Regions from separate parts of the Pseudomonas sp. GW821-FHT03A09 genome, predicted to be linked through region 1. Evidence: predicted binding sites of a transcription regulator. Region 1 holds the regulator's gene; each other region holds the start of a gene.
The links. Region 1 encodes FliA, which starts transcription of late flagellar genes. Its sites were predicted from a motif close to CTAAAGTTTNNNNNNNNNNNGCCGNTAA; they were not measured.
Positions count from the first base shown of each region.

Region 2: the regulator FliA is predicted to act here: its motif matches at 1,633-1,660, upstream of AC07V4_RS25780 (methyl-accepting chemotaxis protein).
Region 3: the regulator FliA is predicted to act here: its motif matches at 1,052-1,079, upstream of AC07V4_RS01545 (methyl-accepting chemotaxis protein).

Region 1 is NZ_JBWKUX010000004.1:202,087-205,183, forward strand. Features, by position in the region: gene AC07V4_RS08785 (protein phosphatase CheZ) at 1-468, opposite strand, end outside; gene AC07V4_RS08790 (chemotaxis response regulator CheY) at 487-861, opposite strand; gene fliA (RNA polymerase sigma factor FliA) at 1,030-1,770, opposite strand; gene fleN (flagellar synthesis regulator FleN) at 1,767-2,600, opposite strand; gene flhF (flagellar biosynthesis GTPase FlhF) at 2,706-3,097, opposite strand, start outside.
Region 2 is NZ_JBWKUX010000020.1:47,755-50,851, forward strand. Features, by position in the region: gene AC07V4_RS25780 (methyl-accepting chemotaxis protein) at 1-1,597, opposite strand, end outside; gene AC07V4_RS25785 (Na+/H+ antiporter family protein) at 1,836-3,097, shown strand, end outside.
Region 3 is NZ_JBWKUX010000001.1:332,134-335,230, forward strand. Features, by position in the region: gene AC07V4_RS01540 (LysR substrate-binding domain-containing protein) at 91-1,011, shown strand; gene AC07V4_RS01545 (methyl-accepting chemotaxis protein) at 1,179-3,097, shown strand, end outside.

The sequences.
Region 1 (3,097 bases):
CTCACTGCGCGACAGAAAACCCTCAACACGACGCGCCAATTCACGAAACTCTTCCGCGCCCACTTCCCGACGCATGAAGCGACCCCAGTCAACGCTCAGGGCCTGGGCTTCATTGGCCATACCGTTGACCAGAGGCGTGGCGTTTTCCACCAGATCCATGGTGCGGTTGGCCGCCGCCTCAGTCAGCCTGACCACGTAGGACAGGCGTTCGGTGGCATCGGTGATTTGCGAAATCTCTTCGGCCTGGGGCATGTGCGGGTCAATCTGAAAATTGACGATTGCACTGTGCAGCTCACGCGTCAGCTTGCCCACTTCCTGATACAGGCCGCGGTCACGGGTCTGGTTGAGCTCATGGATTAACTGCACCGCGTCGCCGAACTGGCCTTTTTCCAGGCTGTCGACCAACTGGTGAGCATGCTTTTTCAGGGTCGACTCGAAGTCTCCCTGTGACGTTTCGTTATGCTCCATAGCTCCCCCGTGGCAGCATCAATGACCGATGCGTTCGAAGATTTTTTCGATCTTCTCTTTCAAGGCCAGCGCCGTGAATGGCTTGACCACGTAACCGTTGACCCCGGCTTGGGCGGCTTCGATGATCTGCTCACGCTTGGCTTCAGCGGTCACCATCAGCACAGGCAGGCTGCGCAGTTTTTCGTCGGCGCGCACGTGGCGCAGCAGGTCGATACCGGTCATGCCCGGCATGTTCCAGTCGGTTACCAGAAAGTCGATGCTCCCGCTGTTGAGGATCGGAATCGCCGTAATGCCGTCATCCGCCTCGACCGTGTTGGTGAACCCAAGGTCACGCAACAGGTTTTTTATGATCCGCCGCATCGTTGAGAAATCATCAACGATGAGGATTTTCATGTTCTTGTCCAATTCGACCTCCAAGCAGTCTTAAACGCGCCCAGCACCTGGACGCGCCATTTCAATCAACAGGCGTTACACAAAAAGGACTGCCCAGGGCACCACGGAACGAACCCGGCCTCGCCAGGGGCAAGGTCGGTAGCGTCTGCAGTGTCCCCACACTGCCTGTCAGCGCGCGCGCCACTCTCCCAATCGCCCCCGCAAGCGGGCCGCGCACTGGCTATGCAATTGGCTGACACGCGATTCGCTGACCCCCAGGACCTCACCGATTTCCTTGAGGTTCAGCTCTTCGTCGTAGTACAGCGCCAGCACCAGTCGCTCACGCTCCGGCAAATTGGCAATCGCGTCCGCCAACGCCCCCTGGAAACGTTCATCTTCCAGGTCGCGCGACGGCTCGAGATGTGCACTCGCGCCGTCCTCGTGCAGCCCTTCGTGTTCGCCGTCCTGCAACAGGTCGTCGAAACTGAACAGGCGGCTGCCCAAGGTATCGTTCAAAATCCCGTAGTAATCATCGAGACTCAATTGGAGTTCGGCCGCAACTTCATGATCTTTAGCGTCACGGCCTGTTTTTGCTTCAATTGCGCGAATTGCATCGCTGACCATTCGCGTGTTGCGGTGTACCGAACGCGGCGCCCAATCCCCTTTACGCACTTCATCGAGCATCGCGCCACGGATACGGATACCCGCATACGTCTCGAAACTCGCACCCTTGCTCGCGTCGTATTTGGTCGACACTTCGAGCAGGCCGATCATGCCAGCCTGGATCAGGTCTTCCACCTGCACGCTGGCCGGCAAGCGCGCCAGCAAGTGGTAGGCAATGCGCTTGACCAAAGGCGCATAGCGCTCGATCAATTCGCCTTGGCTGTCACGTGCTGACTTTTTGTAAAGGTTGTAGCCGCTGGATGTCATAGCACCGGTCCTGCGCTCGTCTGATGCACCAATCGCTCGACGAAAAACTCCAGATGCCCCCGCGGGTTGGCAGGCAACGGCCAGGTATCGACCTTCTGGGCAATAGCCTTGAACGCCAGTGCGCACTTCGAACGAGGGAACGCTTCATAGACTGCACGCTGCTTTTGCACAGCCTTGCGCACACACTCGTCATAAGGAACTGCGCCGACGTATTGTAAAGCGACATCGAGGAAGCGATCCGTGACCTTGGTCAACTTGGCGAACAGGTTTCGGCCTTCCTGCGGGCTTTGGGCCATATTGGCCAGCACGCGGAAGCGGTTCATGCCGTAGTCGCGGTTAAGCAGTTTGATCAGGGCGTAGGCGTCGGTGATCGAGGTGGGTTCGTCGCAAACCACCAGCAGCACTTCTTGCGCGGCGCGCACGAAACTGACCACGGACTCGCCGATCCCGGCGGCGGTGTCGATCACCAGCACGTCGAGGTTGTCGCCGATATCGCTGAAGGCCTGGATCAGGCCGGCATGCTGCGCCGGGCTCAGGTGCACCATGCTCTGAGTGCCCGAGGCGGCCGGCACGATACGAATGCCACCGGGGCCCTGCAGCAGCACATCGCGCAGCTCGCAACGGCCCTCGATCACATCGGCGAGGGTATGTTTGGGTGTCAGCCCCAGCAGAACGTCCACGTTCGCCAAGCCCAGGTCAGCATCCAGCAGCATGACGCGACGGCCAAGCTCTGCCAGGGCCAGGGACAAATTCACTGACACGTTAGTTTTCCCGACGCCACCTTTGCCGCCGGTCACCGCGATCACCTGTACGGGATGCATGCTGCCCATTTTATTTCTTTACCTTGTCTTGCTTAGACGCAGGCTACATGGCTTGGCCGCGTGAATCGCTTGCAGACCATCAATGTAGATACATTTCACGGCGCTCATCCTGTCTCAACCGACCCGTTTTGCCGGGTTGTGGTAGAGATCGGCGAACATATCGGCCATCGCTTCCTCGCTAGGCTCTTCTTGCATTTGCACACTGACAGCACGGCTGACCAACTGATGACGACGCGGCAGATGCAAATCATCTGGAATCCGCGGGCCGTCGGTCAGGTAGGCGACCGGTAACTCATGACTGATGGCCAAGCTCAACACCTCGCCCAGGCTCGCGGTTTCATCGAGCTTGGTGAGGATGCAGCCGGCCAGGCCGCAGCGCTTGTAGCTGTGATACGCAGCGGTAAGAACCTGTTTCTGGCTGGTGGTTGCAAGCACCAGGTAGTTTTTCGACTTGATGCCACGCCCGGCCAGGCTTTCGAGTTGCATGCGCAGGGCCGGATCGCTGG
Region 2 (3,097 bases), on a different contig from region 1:
CCATGGCGGTGCTCATGTCGGCGGCGAGCGTGCCGATGTTGGTGGTGGTGCGGTCGATCACGGTCAAGCCTTCGCGGGTGGCCTGGTCGGCATCCCGTGCGGCCTGGGCGGCTTGGGCTGCGCTGCGGGCGACGTCCTGGGCAGTGGCGCTCATCTCGTGGGAGGCGGTGGCAACCTGATCCACCTGGCGATATTGCTGCTCCATGCCGGCGCTGGTTTCAGTGGCAATCGCGGCGGATTGGTCGGCGGTGCCACGGGCGTCCTGTACCGAACGTTTCACCTCGGCAATGATCGGTTGCAGCTTGTCGAGGAAGCGGTTGAACCAGCCGGCCAGTTGGCCCAGCTCGTCTTTTTTGTCGTAGGCCAGGCGACGGGTCAGGTCGCCTTCGCCACTGGCGATGTCTTCGAGCATGCGCGCCACACCGAGAATCGGACGAGTCACGCTGCGCGCCATCAGCCACACCAGGACCAGGCCAACCACCGCGGCCAGCAGGCCCAGGCTCAGTTCCAGCAGCGTGCCCTTGGCGTTATCGGCGTCCAGTTGCGCTTTCAAGGCTTCTGCAGGGGCGACCAGGACTTTTTTTGGAACGTCCAGCAATACACCCCAGGACTTGCCACCCGGTATCGGTGTAAACGGCGCCAAGACCTTGAGTTGGTGGTCGGTGCGCAGGCTGCGGGTTTGCGTGCTGCTGGCCAATGCGCTGATCAATTGCGCGCCGCTGGCGGTATCGACCTGGTCCAGGCGCTGGCTGAGTTTGCTGGCATCCGGGCTGTAGCCGGCGAGCAAGCCGGTCGGACTGAGGATGCTGACCTGGGTCTGGCCGTCATACAGCTTCTGGCTCGCCTGCTGGCTCACGGCCTGCAGGCTGTTGAGGTTGATGTCCACCGACAGCGAGGCAATGACTTTGCCGTTGGACATCAGTGGGAACACGATGCTGGTCATCAGCACGTTCTGCCCGTCGATCACATAAAAGTACGGCTCGATCACACAGGGCTTGAGGGTTGTACGCGGGCAGGTGAACCAGGCATTGGCTTTCTCGCCGCTGGGGCCGACGCTGGTGTCGGCCATGTCGCTTTCGGGCAGCGGCATCGAGGTCAACTTGCCCGGGGTGGGTTGCGACCAGTACAGGGCAAAGCGGCCTTTTTCGTTGCTGCCCAGTTCTTTCTGATTGGCGAACAACTCGTCCTTGCCGTCCAGCGCATTGGCTTCGAACACCAGGGACAGACCGAGCAGGTCCGGGTTGGCCTGCAGCGCGGCCTTGACCTGGCGAGTCAGGTCTTCGCGGGTGTCGAAGGCATCGAGGAAGCGTTTTTCAGCTTGTTCGCGCAGGAACAGCACTTGGCGGGAAAACCCATGGCCGTACTGGTAGGCATCCATGAACTGCTGGCGAATGCCCAACGCTTGCACTTCACCCTGTGCCTCGATGCGCGCCTGTGCGGCAGCATCGAGCATCTGCATGCTGGATGCCTTGACCTGCTCGGAACTCTGCTCCATGCGATACAGCGACAGACCCACCAGCAGGGTCACGATCCCCAGCAGGCAGAGGCCGGCGAGCAGGGTGATTTTCCATTGAATGGAGAGCTGCCTAAGCGACATCGGGACATCCTTACCTGAAAACACGTAGAGATCCGTTATCGGCTGCGCTAATTATTTCTTTATTCAACCGTTCAATATAAAGCTCAAAGCGGTGTCGTTTTTTGACATGGTCGCTCACCTGCTGCAAAGTGCGCGCCCTCTAATAAGACCTCCTCAGCCTGCACGCTGGCCACTCTATTGAATGGCTGCCTGGGCGCCGCACGCCTGTTTTTATGTTTTTTGTCTTGAGGTAACCATGATTAACGCAGTAATCGCCGCGGTCGGCACGATGTTGGTGCTCAGCCTGTCCCGCGTGCATGTGGTCATTGCCATTATCGTCGGCGCCCTGGTGGGTGGCTTGACCGGTGGCCTGGGTATCGACGCCACGCTCAAAGCGTTCAACGGTGGTTTGGGCGGCGGCGCGACCGTGGCGTTGTCCTACGCTTTGCTCGGCGCTTTCGCCGTAGCGATTGCCAAATCCGGTTTGGCTCACGCCCTGGCGGATAAGGCATTGCTGTTGGTCGATCGCCAGGAAGCGAGCGGTGGCAGTCACGTCAAATGGCTATTGATCGGCCTGCTATGGGTGGTGGCGATTGCCTCGCAGAACATCCTGCCGATTCATATCGCCTTCATCCCCTTGTTGGTCCCGCCGCTGTTGTACGTGTTGACCAAGCTGCAACTGGACCGCCGCCTGATCGCCTGCGTGATGACCTTTGGCCTGATTACGCCGTACATGTTTCTGCCGGTCGGCTTCGGCAATATCTTCCTCAACCAGATCCTGCTGGCCAACGTGGCCAAGAGTGGGGTGGATATCAGCCAGGTCAACGTCACCCACGCCATGGGCTTGCCGGCGTTGGGCATGGTCGTGGGCCTGCTGGTGGCCGTGTTTATCAGCTACCGCAAGAAGCGCGTGTATGACCTGGAAAAAATCGAGCGGGTCGAGCAAGTGGCGGTGCAATACAACCCGTTGACCCTGCTGGTGGCCGGGCTGGCGATTGCTTCGGCGTTCATCATTCAGTTGTGGTTGGATTCGATGATCATCGGTGCCCTGGCCGGGTTCCTGATCTTCTCGGTGTCGGGCATCGTGCGCTGGCGTGAGACCGACGATCTGTTCACTGAAGGCATGAAGATGATGGCGATGATCGGCTTCATCATGATTGCCTCGTCAGGTTTTGCCGAGGTGCTCAAGGCCACCGGTGACGTGCGTTCGCTGGTAGAAACCTCGGCGGCCTTTATCGGCCATAGCCGTGGCGTGGGTGCACTGCTGATGTTGCTGGTGGGCCTGCTGGTGACCATGGGCATCGGTTCGTCGTTTTCCACAGTGCCGATCCTGGCCGCGATTTTTGTACCGCTGTGTGTGCAACTGGGTTTCAGCCCGTTGGCCATCGTGTGCATCGTCGGTACGGCGGGCGCTTTGGGGGATGCGGGGTCGCCGGCGTCGGACTCCACCCTCGGCCCGACCTCTGGCCTTAACATCGACGGCCAGCATCACCATATCTGGGACACCGTGGTGCCGACCTT
Region 3 (3,097 bases), on a different contig from region 1:
AAAACGATAAATGCGATCATCCGCATGATTAAAACTCATGCCTGATGGATTCTGTTAGGGTTTCGAGATTGCGCCGTCGGAGCTTTCTGCATGTCTCGTCGTCTTCCTCCGCTGTATGCCTTGCGTGCTTTTGAAGCGGCTTCCCGGCATAACTCCTTCACCCGTGCGGCGGAGGAGCTGTCGATTACCCAGAGTGCCGTAAGCCGGCACATCCGCACGCTGGAAGAGCATTTCGCCTGCCGCCTGTTCCAGCGCAGCGGCCGCACCTTGCAGCTCACCGAGGCCGCGCGTCTGTTGCTGCCGGGCGTACGCGAAGGCTTCGCCGCGCTGGAGCGGGCCTGCCATACCTTGAACGCTGAAGATGACATCCTGCGCATGAAGGCGCCGTCCACGTTGACTATGCGCTGGCTGCTGGCGCGGCTCAGTCGCTTCCGGGCCTTGCAGCCGGGCAATGAGGTGCAATTGACCAGCGCGTGGATGAGCGTGGATGAAGTGGATTTCAATCAGGAGCCCTTCGACTGTGCGGTGTTGCTCAGCTATGGGCACTTTCCGGCAGATTGGGAGGCCAGTTACTTGTTCCCTGAATTGCTGATTCCAGTGGGCGCACCGAACCTGTTGGATGACGGACCTTGGGGCGTCGAACGCCTGGCAGGTGCCGAACTGCTGCATCCCACGCCGGACCGTCGCGATTGGCGCAACTGGCTGGAACGCATGGGGCTGTCATCCCAGGTGTCGCTCAAGGGCGGTCAGGTGTTTGACACCCTGGAACTGGGCATGATCGCCGCCGCGCGAGGCTATGGGGTGTCCATGGGCGACCTGTTGATGGTGGCCGAGGATGTGGCCCAAGGGCGATTGAGCTTGCCGTGGCCGACGGCGGTAGCCAGTGGGGAAAGTTACTACTTGGTGTGGCCCAAAACCCGTCCAGGCGGTGAACGCTTGCGGCGTTTGGCGGAGTTTCTTCAAGGTGAGGTCCGCGCCATGGAGTTCCCACGAGTTGAACGCCTGGATTGAGTGGGCAGTGCAATCGTTTGCGCGATACCCCTGTGTAACGCTCAAGTATTGCCCGCACCCGCCGAAGAAAGGGTGTTGGAACCATCGTGCACCCACGCTACCCATTAGATAAATTGCCGAGCAGCGCTATGAGATCAGGACGATCCTGGCCTCGGCCAGGAGCTGTCATGTCTCAACCTCGCGCTCGGATCGCCTCCCAGTTAGGTCTCGCCTTGGCCGTTATTCTGGCTGTCGTCATCAGCGGCAGTACGGTCTTCGCCCTGCGTTCCCTCGACTCCGCCAACCTCGATACCCGCGAGGAACACCTGGCCAGTGAGGCACGCCTGCTGGCGGACCAACTCAATACCTTCCACAGCACCTTGCGTGAAAGTACCCAGCGCTTGAGCGGGCTGTTTGAAAAGCGCTTTGGCGCCGGCTTGAGTGTGCGGTCGGACCAACCAGTGTCCGTGGCCGGCGTGCAAACCCCAAGCCTGTTTCTGGGTGACGTTGTGCTGAACAACAATTTCGTCGAAGTGGACGAGTTCAAGCAGATGTCTGGCGGCGTCGCGACGGTATTCGTACGCAGCGGTGAAGACTTTATCCGCATCAGCACCTCCCTGACCAAGCAGGACGGCAACCGTGCTATCGGCACCGTGCTCGATCACCAACATCCGGCTTACCAGCGTCTACTGGCTGGGCAAGGGTATGTGGGGCGTGCGGTGCTGTTTGATCGGTCCTATATGACCCAGTACACCCCGGTGCGGGACGCGGGTGGCAAAGTGATCGCCGTGTTGTTCATTGGCTTTGACTACACCGATGAGCAGAAGGCCCAGTTCGACAATCTCAAGCGTTTCCGTATAGGCCAGACTGGCTCTCTCGCGTTGCTGGATGAACAGAAACACTGGCTGGTGCCACCCGCTGGCGTGCAGGCGCCGGACCAGGCGATCCCGGTAATGCTCGACCTGGCGAAAAAGCCGGGCTCAGGGCGCTTCTGGAGTGACAAAAACGAAGACTTCTACAGCGTCGCGGTGCCATTTGAAGGCGGCCCGTGGTCGGTGGTGGCGAGCATGCCGAAGTCCGAGATTCGCGCGGTGACCTGGGCGGTGGGGATTCGCCTGGTGATTGGCAGCCTGCTGGCAATGCTGCTGGCGGTGGGCGCGGCAGTCTGGTTGCTGCGCAGTAAGTTGCAGCCTCTGAGTGACTTGGTGCGCCAGGCCGAAGCCTTGGGCGCCGGCGATTTGAGCGCCCGCTTGAACGTGTCCAGCCATGATGAAATCGGCCAGTTGGCGCGCAGCTTCAACCAGATGGGGGAAGCGCTGTCGACCATGGTCTCGCACATCCGCAAGGCCGCCGAGGAGGTCAACAACCGTGCTCAGGCGTTGTCCGGCCTGTCTGGCGGTGCGTATGAAGGCATGGAGCAACAGTCCGGCGAGATCACCAGCATGGCCGGTGCGGTAGAAGAGTTCAGCGCCACTTCGTTGAACATTGCCGACAACATGGGCAATACCGAGCGACTGGCCCAGGAAAATGCCCAGCAAACCCGCATCGGCCGTACGTCGATGCAGGAAGCGTCGTCGTCCCTCGAACACATCGCTGCTGCGCTGAACAGCACGGCTACGGTGATCAACACCTTGGGCCAGCGCTCCCAGGAAATCGGTGGGATCGTGGGTGTGATTACCTCGATTGCCGAACAGACCAACCTGCTGGCGCTTAACGCTGCCATCGAGGCGGCCCGGGCCGGTGAGCAGGGGCGCGGCTTTGCGGTGGTTGCCGATGAAGTGCGCAACCTGGCGTCGCGGACGCGTCAGGCCACGGACGAAATTTCGGTGATGATCCAGAGCATCCAGCAGGAAACCGGCAACGCCATCAGCACTATGGAACACGGCAATGTGCTGATGCAGGAAGGCTTGTCACGCAACGCCGACGTGGCCTCGGCCCTGGCGCGCATCGACGAACAAAGTCGCTCGGCCGGCCAGCAGTTCGCCGCGATCACCACGGCGACCCAGGAGCAGAGCAGCACCGCGAATGTGCTCAGCAGTAATCTGCAGAGCATTGCGCTGGCCAACAGCGAGCAGCGCGAAGTGGTGTCGAACCTGGCCGTTACCGC